3 regions of the Sodalis sp. RH24 genome follow, and region 2 is predicted to be linked to each of the others. Evidence: predicted binding sites of a transcription regulator. Region 2 holds the regulator's gene; each other region holds the start of a gene.

Region 1 (5,280 bases), 730 kb from region 2:
CCGGACGGCCCAGCGTGCGGGCCGCATCCAGCGCCGCGTTGACTTTTACAATCATGCCGTCGGTAATGATCCCCTGCGCTATCAGCTGCTCCGCTTTATGGGCGGTCATTTCGGCAATGCGCTGGCCTTTGCCGTCGAGAATGCCGCTGACATCGGACAATAAGATCAGATCGGCCCCCAGGGTGGCGGCCAGCGCGGTGGCGGCCTGGTCCGCATTGACGTTCATCAGCCGGCCGTCGGCGGTAATGCCGATAGAGCTGATAACCGGCAGGTAACCGGCGCCAAGCAAGGTATTTAACAACGCCGGCGAACCCGGCTGCGCCTTGCCGACATGGCCGAGTTTCTCATCAAGCGTTGTAACATCGACGCTATTGCCGTCGCCCAGGCATAACCCGACCGCCGGGATGGCATGTTTTTTTGACCAGGCCAGCAGGGTCTTATTGGCCGTGCCGGCCAGCGCGCCGGTGATGATATCAATCTGGTCCGCCGGCGTAACCCGCAGGCCGTTGACCTTGGTCACCGGCAGCGCCAGTTTTTTCATCAGCTCGTCCACCAGGCAACCGCCGCCATGGACAATCAGCAACGGGCGTTGATGCTGCGCGCGATAGCTGTCCAGCGCCGAAAATAAACGCTCCAGCGCCTCTTCGCTATCGAGTAACACGCCACCCAGTTTTATAATTAACGGATTCATTATTTTTATTACCTCGTCGCCAGCCGTTACAGCAGCGCCTGCGTTTGTGCAAAACCAAAGCGGATATTAGCGCATTGTACTGCCTGCGCGGCCGCTCCTTTTAATAAATTATCTTCGGTGGCCACCACGATTAAATGCTCGCCCTGCACCGCGAAGCCAATATCGCAAAACGGCAGTCCCACTACCGCCTTCAGCGCCGGCACGCCTTTCTCATACAACCGTACCAGGGGTTTATCGTGATAGGCGTTATGATAGGATTCGGCCACATCGCCCGCCGTCACGCCCGCGTTTAAGCGGCAGGTGATGGTGGCCAGGATACCGCGGGCAAAATTGCCTAAATGGGGGGTAAATATCACCGGGATGCCAAGATGGGCGGCGATTTCCGGCTGGTGGCGATGGGTAAATATGCCGTAGGGTTGCAGACTGACCTCGCAGACGCTGGTGGCAAGCGACGCTTTCCGGCCAGCGCCGCTGACGCCGCTGACGGCGTTGATCACCGGCCACTGGGCGCCGTTAAGCAGACCGCCGTCGACCAGCGGCTTGAGCGCCAGCTGGGACGCGGTGGGATAGCAGCCCGGCACGGCAATCAGCTGGGCCTGCTGCAACGCCTCGCCCTGCCATTCCGCCAGGCCGTAGACCGCCTTCGCCAGCCAGTCGGCATGCTGGTGTTCAAAACCATAATACTGGCTGTAGAACGATGCCTGATTGACGCGGAACGCGCCGGAGAGGTCGAACACCACGCAGCCGGCGGCCAGGAATACCGGCGCCAGATCGTGGCTGACCTCATGGGCGGTGGCGAGAAACACCACATCCACCGTTTTCGCCAGTTCAGCGGCGTCGGTCAGGGGCAGCAGTGGTAAATCGACCACTCCCTTAAGCTGGGGATGCAGTTCGGACAGTAATTTCCCGGCATCCGCACTTTGCGCTGAAACCGCCAAAGCGGTTATGTTCATATGCGGGTGACGGTTGAGATAGGCCGCAAGCTCAGCTCCGGCGTATCCGCTGGCACCAACAATCAGCGTATTCAGCATGACTTTTGTTCACCTTCTTGATTTGCTATCACGACGAGAAGGGATCTCCAGCAACTCTTTGTCGCCTAAGTCGTCGCTTAAGCAACTATTCGCTGTTCACCCGCGAGGTCAAGCGTAGTAGTCTGGTAAGTATCCGTTTACTTTACGCTCAACGTTAGTGTATTTTTATTCACTATTATTGCATGAATATTGATACTATCCAAACTAAAGGCTGTCAACAGTGAAGACAAAATTACCCCCGTTTATGGAGTTGTACCGCGCCCTGATCGCCACGCCGTCCATCAGTGCCACCGACAGCGCCCTGGATCAAAGTAATCAGACCTTAATCAATTTGCTGGCGGGGTGGTTCACGACGCTGGGTTTCCAGGTCGAAATCCAGCCGGTGCCGGGCACGCGCAACAAATATAATATGCTGGCCCGTATCGGCAGCGGCGCCGGCGGCCTGCTGCTGACGGGGCACACCGATACCGTCCCGTTTGACGACGGACGCTGGACACGCGATCCCTTTACCCTGACCGAAGACAATAATAAGCTGTATGGCCTGGGCACCGCCGATATGAAAGGCTTTTTTGCCTTTATCCTCGACACGCTGCGCGATATCGATACCAGCAAGCTGCAAAAGCCATTATATATCCTCGCCACCGCCGATGAGGAAACCAGTATGGCGGGAGCCAGCTATTTCGCCCAGTCCAGCGAGCTGCGCCCGGATTGCGCCATTATCGGCGAACCGACCTCGCTGCAGCCGGTGCGCGCCCATAAAGGCCATATTTCCAATGCGGTGCGTATCCAGGGCCAATCAGGCCACTCCAGCGACCCGAGCCTGGGCGTTAACGCTATCGAACTGATGCACGAGGCCATTTCCCACCTGATGATACTACGCAATACGTTGCAGGAACGTTACCATCACCCGGCCTTCGACATCCCCTACCCCACCATGAATTTCGGCCACATCCACGGCGGTGATTCCGCCAATCGCATTTGCGGCTGCTGCGAGCTGCATATGGATATCCGCCCGTTGCCCGGCCTGACGCTCGGCGACCTGGACGGGTTATTGACCGAGGCCCTGGCGCCGGTAAGCGCGCGCTGGCCGGGACGGTTAACCATTACCGCCCTGCATCCGCCCATCCCCGGTTATGAATGCCCGGCGGACCATCGTCTGGTGGCAGTGGTGGAGACGTTGCTGGGCGTCAAAACCGATGTGGTCAATTATTGTACCGAAGCGCCGTTTATCCAGCAGCTGTGCCCCACTCTCGTCTTGGGCCCGGGATCGATAAAACAGGCGCATCAGCCCGACGAATATATTGATACCGCCTTTATTAAACCGACGCGGGAATTAATTTCCCAAGTGATACGACATTTCTGCCTGCAATGATCATCGCTGACTTTTTGTCCTTTGCCCCAGACTTCGCGCGCCTGGCCCCGTATGAAAGGCGCGGCCAGGTTTATGGCGATAAGTATTTCTTATAATCATTACATGTTGTTAACTTTCAAGAATTGACGCGATTTTAATGTTATATGGCGTGAATTGATGTCATTTGACGAATGAATGGATACATGGCTAGATAACGGTGGGTGATTTACGTCATTCGGGTGAAATAAATTTTCAGGTGAGTTGGATCAGGGTCCTTATGAACGAACAATATTCGGCAATGCGAAGCAACGTTAGTATGCTCGGGAAACTTCTGGGCGACACCATAAAAGATGCGATGGGCGAGAATATCCTGGATAAGGTAGAGACCATCCGCAAGCTGTCAAAGTCCTCCCGTGCGGGTAGCGAAACCCATCGCCAGGAACTGCTTTCCACTTTACAGAACTTATCCAATGACGAGTTGCTGCCCGTGGCACGCGCCTTCAGTCAGTTTTTGAACCTGACCAATACCGCGGAACAGTTCCACGTCATTTCCCCCCACGGCGAGGCGGCGAATAACCCGGAAGGCCTGGGTAAGGTCTTTGCCCGTCTGAAAGAGAATAACGCGCTGGATGATAAAGATATTCGCGCCGCGGTGGAGTCACTGTCAATCGAACTGGTATTAACCGCCCATCCCACCGAAATTGCCCGCCGCACCCTGATCCATATGATGGTTGAAGTCAACAGCTGCCTGAAACAGCTGGATCACAGCGATCTGGCGGACTATGAGCGTAAACAGATTATGCGGCGTCTGCGCCAGCTGGTGTCGCAATACTGGCATACGGACGAGATACGCAAAAACCGTCCATCGCCGGTGGACGAGGCAAAATGGGGTTTCGCCAATGTGGAAAACAGCCTGTGGGAAGGCGTGCCGCAGTATTTGCGCGAACTGAACGAACAGCTGGAAACGGTGTTCGGTTATAAACTGCCGGTGGAGAACGTGCCGGTGCGATTTACCTCCTGGATGGGCGGCGATCGGGACGGCAACCCCAACGTCACCGCCGATATCACCCGGCGCGTGTTGTTGTTAAGCCGCTGGAAAGCCGCCGATCTGTTTATCCGCGACATCCAGGTACTGGTATCCGAGCTGTCGATGACGGAATGCACGCCGGAGCTACGGGCATTGGCCGGCGGCGACGAAATCCAGGAACCTTATCGGGTCATCATGAAGCGGTTGCGCGCCCAGTTGATCGGCACCCAGAACTGGCTGTCGGCGAAACTCAGGGGCGAGCTGGTGCTGCCGCCGGAAGATCTGCTGGAGCACAACGATCAGCTTTGGGCGCCCTTGTTTGCCTGTTACGAATCGCTGAAAGCCTGCGGCATGGGCATTATTGCCAGCGGCCAGTTGCTGGATACCCTACGGCGTATCAAGTGCTTCGGCATCCAGCTGGTGCGTATCGACGTGCGCCAGGAAAGCACGCGTCACACGGAAGCGTTAAGCGAAGTCACCCGCTACCTGGGGCTGGGGGATTACGAAAGCTGGTCTGAAAGCGATAAACAGGCGTTTCTGATCCGCGAATTGAACTCCAAACGCCCGCTGTTGCCCCGTCATTACCAGCTCAGCGACGAAACCCGCGAGGTGCTCGATACCTGCCGGGTGATCGCCGACGCGCCGGAAGGCTCCATTGCCGCCTATGTCATCTCCATGGCCAAGACGCCCTCCGATGTGCTGGCGGTACATTTGCTGCTAAAGGAAGCCGGCTGCCAGTTTATCCTGCCGGTGGCGCCGCTGTTTGAAACCCTGGACGATTTGAATAATGCCGATGAGGTGATGAGCCAGCTGCTCAGCATTGACTGGTACCGCGGCATTATCCAGGGCAAACAGATGGTCATGATTGGCTATTCGGATTCGGCCAAGGATGCGGGGGTCATGGCGGCCTCATGGGCGCAATACCGCGCGCAGGACGCGTTAATCAAAACCTGCGAAAAAGTGGGCATCGCCCTGACGCTGTTCCACGGCCGCGGCGGTTCTATTGGCCGTGGCGGCGCGCCGGCCCACGCGGCCCTGCTGTCGCAACCCCCGGGCAGCCTGAAGGGCGGCCTGCGGGTGACCGAACAAGGCGAAATGATCCGCTTTAAATTCGGCCTGCCGGAAGTGGCCATCAGCAGCCTGGCGCTGTACACCGGTGCGATCCTCGAAGCCAACCTGC
Region 2 (5,280 bases):
GAGGGTCTTTTTCCGGCGCCTTGCGCGCGGGATTGATCAGGTATTCGGCAACGGGCGTTTCCTGCATTTGCCGGCTGGTGAGCTCTTGTTGCACTTCGGCTGGTAAACTCTCAATGGCGAATTCCAAGCCTTTTCCCTGCACGCCCACGACCGGGCGGCGGATCCAGTTTTCCCGCCGTGCCCGCGCGGTAATGCCTTGCCGGGTACCCGGAAGCTTGGCTACACCAATGAGTTCACAGGTCTTAAACCAGGCTTTTTTCATATCTTTTGCATTCCAAAAAGGGACGTCCATAGCAAAATTTGACATCATTGAGAAAATGGTGGAAAAACTTTAGGAAAAAATGTGCTATAAATTTTCCGGTGGCATAGTGAAATCAACTACGGGTTACTTACTTATGCTAATTAGTGCATTTACCTACCCTCAGTGAGCAGCAAGGGATTGAATATGTGTGAAAGGATAAAAGATTGGCACTCCGCCGATATCATTGCAGCGTTACGTAAACGCGGCACCACGCTTGCGGCCGTCTCTCGGGATGCAGGCTTGAGTTCGTCAACCCTGGCGAACGCCATGACCCGCCCATGGCCGAAAGGCGAATGGCTTATAGGGAATGCCTTGGGCATACACCCACTGGAAATCTGGCCCAGCCGTTACATTGATCCAAAGACGAATCAGTTGGTTGACAGAAAAAGCCTGATACGCTCCCGCTGACAGTAAACCAGGCCGGAATACGCCCCCGGGCGCGCCGGTCTTACCCTCCTACTCCCGATCGAGTCCCGCCAGGGATTCATCGGGATAATCCAGGCGTTTTAACAGGTTTAAAACGCCCTCCCTTAAAATAAACGACACCACGAAGTCGCGTTCCGCGCAGGAGAGCTGTCGGTGAATTTCCAGCCAGGTGGAAGAAGGTTCCTGCTGCGAGACCTTATATTCAGCAGTACCGGAACGGAGCGACAGCGTTTTTTTTACCGTGTCGGGCAGGCTTTGCCATGCATATTCCACAGCCTTGCCGCGTGCCCCTTCGCGTCGCCTTTTATGCCAGCCTTCTTCGCGCGCCCGCCGGTTCAGCCCTTGGCGCGTTTTAGGCAACCCACCGACGCCTATCAGTTCATGCGTGGCTATCCATTCCTTTTTTAGTGCCATCGTTTCCCTCCTTGTCTGGTAATAACTCTCGTTATCTCCATTCCGCAATACCTGTAAAACCCTTTTAACGCAGCGGTCTTACCCAGGCACGGTTCCGTTATAGGTTCGCTTTTGCAGTTTAGCCATTACGGCTTGCCGTTACGTCAATTACAACACAAAAAAAGCAGTAAGCGCTACAACGGATGTAAAAATGAGATCGTGGTTGGTTTTTATCCCATAAACTGAAAATAAACACTATTTATCAATAGAATAATTAAGTAAGGCAATTAACCTAGCGGCAGGTAAAACGCGTTTTTAATTGCAGAAATCGCCGATAAGACATGCTGGTAAATGATGAAAAACATGTCCACATAAGCTGGGGTAAAATACGTTTAACCTGATGAAGAAGGGACCAAATGAAGGGAAAAGGGTCGGAGGCCGGCAGATGACCGGCGCGTCCCACCGCCGGCACGTGCGATGGCGATCGCTAACAGCCGCGGCCCAGGGTTCCGGGTCGCGGCGTACAGGCTACTGATTAATGAATTTTTCGCCCAGTTCGATATCTTTCTTCAGCACATCCTTCATCTGTTCCAGCGCCTGCTGTTCGAACGCGCTCAAGGTACCGATGGATTGACGTTCTTCCAGCCCTTGTCTGCCCAACAACAGCGGTTGGGCAAAGAAACGGGTAAATTCGCCGTCCCCTTCAACGTACGCGCATTCCACCACGCCGGCTTCACCCTGCATGGCGCGCACCAACGACAAGCCGAACCGCGCCGCCGCCTGGCCCATTGATAACGTGGCCGAACCGCCGCCGGCTTTCGCTTCCACGACCTCGGTGCCGGCATTCTGGATACGGCGGGTGAGATCGGCGATTTCCTGCTCGCTGAAGCTCACGCCTTTCACCTGTGACAATAAAGGCAGGATAGTGACGCCGGAATGGCCGCCAATCACACGCACTTCCACGTCCTCGGGCCGCAAGCCTTTCAGCTCGGCGACAAAAGTATTGGAACGGATGATATCCAGGGTAGTGACGCCGAAAAGCTTGCGTTTGTCATACACCCCGGCTTTCTTCAGCGCTTCAGCGGCAATCGCCACGGTGGTATTGACGGGATTGGTGATAATGCCGATTAACGCCGTGGGACAGGCTTTCGCCACCTGGTTGATCAGGTTGCGTACAATGCCCGCATTGACGTTAAACAGATCGGCGCGATCCATGCCGGGCTTACGCGCCACGCCGGCGGAAATAAGAACGATGTCCGCCCCTGCCAAGGCGGGGGTTGCGTCCTCGCCGCTAAAGCCCTTAATCTTGACCGCGGTGGGAATATGGCTGAGATCGACCGCCACGCCGGGCGTTACGGGGGCGATGTCATAAAGAGAGAGTTCTGAACCTGGAGGGAGCTGGGTTTTGAGCAACAGGGCAAGGGCCTGGCCTATGCCACCCGCTGCGCCGAGAACTGCGACTTTCATTCTAATCTCCTTATTATTATAGGAAAAATTAAATGCCGTCAAATCATCTGGTTATGATCATAGAGACATAAACGGGTAAAAACAAATCAGCGATCGCAAATTTGAGAATTGACGCATTAACTTCCCTTTTTTATCCCTATTAGCCGCCCGAATTCCCATGCCGGATGACCTCACCGGATAATGCCTGTCGCCGCCGTTCAATACCCGTGGTTAGCGTCCACACTACACCGACAGCAATGGTTAAAACAACATCAAATTAATAACATTCTCTTTACTTTTAACGGCCATGAAATATGGGAGCCCGGTCATGGTCGGTTTGAATAGATATTGCTAAGCTGATTGTTTTGCCGACTTAATTTGGCCATCCTGGCGGTGGCTGCGCATTGTTATTGCATAAAAATGCAAATTTATGCATAATTCGTCGTACAATACTGGCTACTGGTTTGGGAAAATATGCGCAACCACTTTAAACAAGAAGAACTGGTGAAAGCTTTTAAGGCCTTGCTTAAGGAAGAGAAATTCAGCTCCCAAGGTGAAATCGTTTTTGCATTGCAAGAACAGGGATTTGAAAATATTAACCAGTCCAAGGTATCAAGGATGCTGACTAAATTCGGCGCGGTAAGGACCCGCAACGCGAAGATGGAAATGGTCTATTGCCTGCCGGCGGAACTGGGCGTGCCCACCACCAGCAGTCCGCTGAAAAACCTGGTGCTGGATGTCGATCACAACGACGCGGTTATCGTTATCCATACCAGTCCCGGCGCCGCCCAGCTTATCGCGCGGCTGCTGGATTCCCTGGGTAAATCCGAAGGCATCCTGGGCACCATAGCCGGGGACGATACGATCTTTACCACCCCCGCCAAGGGTTTTAGCGTAAAGCAGCTTTACGAAGCCATCCTTATTCTGTTTGAACAGGAACTCTAAGCCGACGATCGGGCGCTTTATAACGCCAGCGCCTAACATTCGTGCTTTTCATCTCTTTTATGCCGCTGCAAAAGCGTCATCACGCCACAAATGATGCTGCCTTTGTGGCCCTAAGCCCCGCTAATATTCTCTCTAGGGTTTCACCGCGGCGGTTTCCACCGCCGGAAGCCGGCCAGACAGCACGTTTGGCTAAAAACCGCTATCTGATTGAAATTACAATTATTTAACATTAATTGTATATTATTCAACCACTTTTAATAGCTTTTTCTTATATCATGCGAAAGTACAGAAATAAAGTTTCATAATAAATTATGAGCAAACTACTAATACCTGCCGTTACTAGTGTATACTTTGTTTCGTGATGAACATCACGTTTTACATCCTGTTGTCAGCAATAAAGAACAGCATGAAGAACGTCAGTCAAAAGAATAGTAGAGGTATAAAACATGAAAATTAAAACCGCAGTATCACTGATGACCGTAATGTCAGCCTTATCTTTCGGCGCCTTCGCCGCAGAATCAATCTCGCAGGATCAGGCCAGCGGCTTGCATTCGTTCGGCACCGTAAGCGTAGGCGGGATCGCGGGTGCGCCTTCCGACATCCATCAGGCGCTGAATCAAGCTGCTCAAGCCAAAGGCGCAACGGCATACCACATCACGGAAGCCCGTGAAAATGATACCTGGCACGCCACGGCCGAGTTGTATAAATAAGCGCATGGATGGAGGGCACCGGCAGCGACTTGCCGCCGCGCCCTGGGCTGAATTGCTGAAAGCCGGCGGGTTCGTCAAGGCTTGAAACAATAATCAATAACGCAGTGCAGAAAGAGTTTACTCCAGAAGTCAAAGCGGTTATGCCGTCGTCGCCCTCAGTTATTCCTGTGTCCAGTAATAACCCAAGACGCGGACAGCCGATTCCCTCTCGTCGTCCTATCCGGCGAACCTTTTCCCCCGCTTGCGGGGGTTTTTTTTGGCTTGCGCACGGCGCCTACACCGCCAGGCCGGCTTTCAGGTTTAACTGCGCCAGCAGTTTTTCATGAATGCCGCCGAAGCCGCCGTTGCTCATCACCAGAATGTAATCGCCCGGTTGCGACGTCTTGACAATCATTTCCACCAGCGTATCGACATCGGCGCTCCAATGCGCCGGCTGTACGCACGCCTCCGCCACCTCGCTCACCTGCCAGGGAATATGCTGGGGCTGGAATAAAAATACCTCGTCGGCGCGGCCCAGCGAAGGCGCCAGCTCATTTTTATTCAAGCCCATTTTCATGGTGTTGGAGCGCGGTTCCAGCACCGCCAGAATACGCGCGGTACCGCCAACTTTACTGCGCAACGCGGCTAGGGTCGCCAGGATTGCCGTGGGATGGTGAGCGAAATCATCATAGAGTTTCACGCCGTTGGCAGTCCCTTTAAGCTCAAGACGACGGCGGGCATTGATAAAGGATCCCAACGCCCGGCAGGCATCGGCCGGCTGCACCCCCACGTGACGGGCGGCGGCAATCGCCATCAGGCCATTATGCATATTGTGCTCGCCCACCAGATCCCACTGCACGTCGCCCATCAGCTCGCCTTGCAGGAAGACCTGGAACCGGCTGGCGTCCGCCGCGCTTTTTTTCGCCCGCCAGCTGCCTTCCTCACCGACATATTCCTGCTCGCTCCAGCAGCCCATCGCCATCACCTGCTTCAGATGCGGGTCGTTATCGGGCAGGATGATTTTCCCTTTGCCGGGCACCAGCCTGACCAGATGGTGGAACTGTTTTTGGATGGCTTTCA
Region 3 (5,280 bases), 2.0 Mb from region 2:
GTGGTTTTTTTAGGCGATCGTTGCCAACTGGCGTCGGTGGAAGCGGGGGCGGTGCTGGGCGACATCTGCTTTCTGGCGGAGAACGGCTATAGTCCCGGGCGTAATGCGCAGCTGCGGCGGCTTACCGGCTGCGAGGTGCCGGCGGGCACGCCCGTGGCGGGACACCAGACGGGGGACAGCCTGTGCCTGCTGCGTAAAAGCTACCGCTTTGACGCGGGATCCGGCATCGGCCGTCTGGCCAATACCGTTAACAACGGCGATGGCCGGGGGGCGCTGGCGTTGCTGAAAGCCGGGCGTGATGAGGACGTGGCCTACGCGCCGATACGCGACGGCGAAGACTATCTGCGCCTGCTCGACGGGTGCGTCGCGGGCTATCGTGATTACCTGCGGCTGGTGCGGGACGGCGCCGGGGCGGGCGCGGTGTTAGCGGCATTTGACCGCTACCGCCTGCTGTGCGCGCTGCGCGAAGGGCCCTTCGGCGTCGCCGGCCTTAACGCGCGGATTGAACAGGCGCTGGCCCAGGCGGGGTTGATTAAGCGCCAGGCGGATGCCGCCGGCAGGGGGTATGCGGGACGGCCGCTGATGATCACCCGCAATGCGCCGTCCCTTGGACTGTATAACGGCGATATCGGTATTATGCTGCCGGATGCGCAATCGGCGCTGCGGGTCTGCTTCCCGCTGCCTGACGGCACCATCAAGGCGGTGCCGCTAAGCCGTCTGCCCGATCATGAAACCGCTTTTGCCATGACGGTGCATAAATCCCAGGGGTCGGAGTTTATCCATACGGCGCTGGTGCTGCCCAACCAGTTTCTGCCAGTGCTAACCCGCGAGCTGGTCTATACGGCCATTACCCGCGCCCGCGAGCGGCTGTCGGTCTATGCCAACGACGAGGTGATAAGCCAGGCCATCGCCACGCCGACCGAGCGGCGCAGCGGCCTGCGGGAATTGCTGTTAAAGGGGTAGGCCGCCGGCAGGCTTGCCGGCGCACGCGGTAGCCGGCGGGCGTCCCGGGAATGCTCGCCGGCGCAGCCCGGTTACTGGCCGGTGAGGTCCGCCACCAGGATTTTTGAACGGCGATGGTAGTTATACAGCGCCTGCTTCTGCTGCGGCAGCACTTCCACTTCCGCCGGGGTAAAACCGCGCTCCTGGAACCAGTGAATGCTGCGCGTCGTCAGCACAAACAGCTTTTTCAGCCCCATCTGGCGCGCCTGCTGCGTAATGCGCTGCAACAGCATTTCGCCGCGCGACGAACTGCGGTAATCGGGATGCACGGCCACGCAGGCCATCTCCCCCAGCTGTTCTTCCGGAAAGGGGTAAAGGGCGGCGCAGGCAATGGTCAGGTTGTCCCGTTCGATAATAGTGAATTTATCGATTTCCATTTCCAGCTGTTCGCGGGACCGGCGCACCAGGATGCCCTGCTGCTCCAGCGGGCGTATCAATTCCAGGATGCCGCCGATATCATTAATGGTCGCGCGCCGCACCTGTTCCGCGCTTTCCATCACGATCTGGGTGCCGATGCCTTCGCGGGAGAACAGTTCCTGCACCAGCGCGCCGTCATCCTGATAGCTGATCAGATGGCAACGGCGCACGCCGCTGCGGCAGGCTTTCACCGCACCGCGCAAAAAGCGCACCGTGCCGGAATGGTAATCGCCTTTTTTTTCCAGCGCGTCGATACGCAGCTGGGCCTCATTGGGAAACAGTTCGGATATTATCTCGCCCTTATCGTCACACACCCCTTGCGAAGAACAAAAGCCGATAATCTTTTCCGCTTTCAGTTTGATAGCCAGCTGGGTGGCCACTTCTTCCGAGGTCAGGTTAAAGCTCTCGCCGGTTACCGATACCGCCACCGGCCCGAGCAGCACGATAGCGCCGCTGTCCAACTGGCGATGTATCGCCTCGTCGTCGATACGGCGGATGCGGCCGCTGTGGCAGTAGTCCACCCCGTCGTCCACCCCGAGCGGCTGGGCAATGATAAAATTGCCGCTGACCACATTAATATGCGCCCCCTGCAGCGGCGTATTGTTCAGGCTCATGGACAGCCGCGCGGTAATATCCAGCTGCAGCAGGCCGGCCGCCTGCTTGACCAGTTCAAGGGTCGGCGCGTCGGTGACGCGGGTGTGCTTGTGGTAAATAGGTTCCAGGTGGTGCACCGACAGATTGGCGTCGATTTGCGGCCGTGCGCCGTAGACCAGCACCAGGCGGATGCCCAGGCTGTGAAGGAGGCCGATATCATTAACGATGTTGGCGAAGTTTTCATGTTCGATGGCTTCGCCGCCTAACATGACGACAAACGTCTTGCCCCGATGGGCATTGATATAGGGAACTGAGTGACGAAAGCCTTGGACCAGTTCAGTACTACGTTCCTTCACGGCAAATCCTCTGTGAATGATTATTCTGATTTTGTGTATTTTTATTCTATAAATAGGGTATTGGCAAGCAGCATTTTTCCCCATTCTTGTTTGTAAAGAATCGAAAATAAACCCCGAAGCACTAAGCATAGAGCCTTTTAAGGATGACAGATACCGGCGGATTCGCTAAAGTTTTTGCCATTCGAAAAAATGACTGCTTTTTCATTATATTAGCTTTTATCCTGGGGCGATATGCCGGATTCACATCATAATAAGGGGCGCAGGCGGCTGCTGCAGGCAACCGCCGCCACCTGGCTGTTAACGCTCAGTCGCATCGGAATGGCGGCGCCGCTGGTAGTGGCCGTACGCATCTGGCCCGCAGCCAGTTATACCCGCATTACGCTTGAATCCCAGTCCCCCTTGCGCTATCGCCAGTTTGTCCTTGGCAATCCCGACCGGCTGGTGGTGGATATCCAGGATGCCCAGCTTAATTCGGTGCTGAAGGGCGCCGGTCAATTGGTCAGGGAAGCGGACCCCTACATCAGCCGGATACGGGCCGGCCAGTTTGACGATCGCACCGCCAGGATGGTGATCGAACTGAAGCAGCCGGTCCAGGCGCGCTTCCTGGCCCTGCCGCCGGTGGCCGGGTTCAAACATCGTCTCATCATGGATCTCTATCCCCGGGCCGGCAGCCGTTCCGCGCTGCAGGACGATCCGCTGCTGGCGCTGCTGGAGGACTACAATCAGGGCGATCTGGCGCGCAGCCTGCCGCCCGAATCCCAGGCGCCGCGCGCCGGCAAAGCCGGGCGCGACCGGCCGGTTGTCATCATGCTCGACCCCGGCCATGGCGGTGAGGATCCTGGCGCCATCGGCAAGTTCCGCACCCGCGAAAAGGATGTGGTGCTCAAGATTGCCCGCCACCTGCGCGCCTTGATTGACCGTGAGCCCAATATGAAAGTCTATATGACGCGCAATGAGGATGTCTTTATTCCGCTGAAGGTCAGGGTGGCGAAAGCGCGCAAACAGCGCGCGGATCTGTTCGTCTCCATTCATGCCGACGCGTTTACCAACCGCGCGGCACGCGGCGCGTCGGTGTTTGCGCTGTCCACCAAAGGGGCCACCAGCGCCGCCGCGCGTTTCCTGGCGCAAACCCAGAACGCCGCGGACGATATCGGCGGGGTAGGCAAAAGCGGCGACCGCTATCTGGATCATACCTTGTTTGATTTGGTGCAGACCGCCACCATCAACGACAGCCTGAAATTCGGCAAGGCGGTGTTGCATCATCTGGGGAAAATCGCGCACCTGCATAAACGCAGCGTGGATCAGGCGGGTTTTGCGGTGCTCAAGGCGCCCGATATTCCCTCCATCCTGGTGGAGACCGCGTTTATCAGCAATGTGGAAGAGGAGCGGCGCCTGCGCACCACGCATTTCCAGCAGCAGGTGGCGCACGCCATCCTGGCGGGCATCAAGGCGTATTTTGCGGCGGGTGGGGTGATCTCGGGCCGGTGAGGCGGCGCGTTTTGCGTAATGCAGACAACAAAAAACCCACCTTAGAGAGTGGGTTAAGCGCTTTAGCCTGTCATTTTTCAAGAAGTGGTTGCGGGGGCCGGATTTGAACCGACGACCTTCGGGTTATGAGCCCGACGAGCTACCAGGCTGCTCCACCCCGCGTCCGATATACTACATCTGTGAGCAGTCAGATGCTTGCTTCTTTTACTCTTTTTTTTAATTCTTTTCTTAACGTATGACTTTTACTGCTTAATTGGTTGCGGGGGCCGGATTTGAACCGACGACCTTCGGGTTATGAGCCCGACGAGCTACCAGGCTGCTCCACCCCGCGTCCGTGGAAGCGCACTATACTCCGGACAGCCTTTGATGCAACCCCTTTTTGCGATTAATCGCCTGCTATAATGATTTTTGTTTAAAGAGGCGCTTTTTTGCCTGTTTTATAAGCAAAACAGACGGTTGTTTTTGCAATAATGCATTTATCTATTGAACCGCCTTTGCTATCGTTCGCCGTTGATACATAGGCAAATGGAACCGGCATGAGAACGTTATGAACAAACAATGGGCACACTATCTTTTCATTGGCCTGATTTTCGCCATTCTGGCCGGCTGTTCGTCGCGCCCCACCGATCGTGGACAACAGTATAAAGATGGTCTTCTTACCCAGCCGTTCGGGCTGGTCAATGAACCCAATGCCAAGGGGCGACCGGTTAATGCCAAGGACTACGCCGATCAGGTGGCTGAAACGCAATACGCCGCCGCGGGCCTGTATAGCCGCAACAGCGCCAATTTCGACGCCGTCAAGCGCTGGGCCATGGCGGGCGCGGATACCCGCCAGCTCAGCCAGTTCGGCGTCAAGGCCTACCAGATGGAAGGGGTGGATAATTATGGCAATGTACAGTTCACCGGCTATTACACGCCGGTGATTCAGGCCCGCTATACGCCCCAGGGCGAATTTCAGTATCCGCTGTACCGCATGCCGCCCAAGGGCAGGAACCGCCTGCCCGACCGCGCCGCCATCTACGCGGGCGCGCTTGACGGCCGTAATCTGGCCATCGCCTACAGTAATTCGCTGATGGATAATTTTATGATGGAAGTGCAGGGCAGCGGCTATGTGGATTACGGCGACGGCCGGCCGCTCACCTTTTTTGGCTATGGCGGTAAAAACGGACACGCCTACCGCAGCATCGGTAAGATATTGATCGATCGCGGCGAAGTGGCGCGCGAGGATATGTCGATGCAGGCGATTCGCCAGTGGGCCTCGCGCCACAGCGAGACCGAGGTGCGGCAACTGCTGGAAGAGAATCCGTCCTATGTGTTCTTCAGGCCGGTTCCCTTCGCGCCGGTAAAAGGCGCCAGCGCCGTGCCGCTGGTGGCCAAGGCCTCGGTGGCGTCGGATCGCTCGCTGATCCCGGCCGGCACCACG

The links. The regulator ArgR, encoded in region 2, controls arginine synthesis, uptake and breakdown. The targets are predictions, from matches to a motif close to ANTGAATAAAAATACANT.
Region 1: the regulator ArgR is predicted to act here: its motif matches at 1,879-1,896, upstream of argC (N-acetyl-gamma-glutamyl-phosphate reductase).
Region 3: the regulator ArgR is predicted to act here: its motif matches at 2,402-2,419, upstream of argA (amino-acid N-acetyltransferase).

What each region holds. Positions count from the first base shown of each region.
Region 1 is NZ_CP178729.1:3,356,083-3,361,362, forward strand. It holds gene argB (acetylglutamate kinase) at 1-694, opposite strand, end outside; gene argC (N-acetyl-gamma-glutamyl-phosphate reductase) at 718-1,722, opposite strand; gene argE (acetylornithine deacetylase) at 1,943-3,094, shown strand; gene ppc (phosphoenolpyruvate carboxylase) at 3,351-5,280, shown strand, end outside.
Region 2 is NZ_CP178729.1:2,630,535-2,635,814, forward strand. It holds gene ACL2XG_RS12060 (DNA-binding protein) at 1-262, opposite strand, end outside; gene ACL2XG_RS12065 (helix-turn-helix domain-containing protein) at 446-709, shown strand; gene ACL2XG_RS12070 (DNA-binding protein) at 758-1,141, opposite strand; gene mdh (malate dehydrogenase) at 1,649-2,587, opposite strand; gene argR (transcriptional regulator ArgR) at 3,041-3,511, shown strand; gene yhcN (peroxide/acid stress response protein YhcN) at 3,958-4,221, shown strand; gene mpl (UDP-N-acetylmuramate:L-alanyl-gamma-D-glutamyl-meso-diaminopimelate ligase) at 4,496-5,280, opposite strand, start outside.
Region 3 is NZ_CP178729.1:4,629,298-4,634,577, forward strand. It holds gene recD (exodeoxyribonuclease V subunit alpha) at 1-963, shown strand, start outside; gene argA (amino-acid N-acetyltransferase) at 1,035-2,369, opposite strand; gene amiC (N-acetylmuramoyl-L-alanine amidase AmiC) at 2,601-3,857, shown strand; tRNA gene ACL2XG_RS21015 (tRNA-Met) at 3,943-4,019, opposite strand; tRNA gene ACL2XG_RS21020 (tRNA-Met) at 4,112-4,188, opposite strand; gene mltA (murein transglycosylase A) at 4,405-5,280, shown strand, end outside.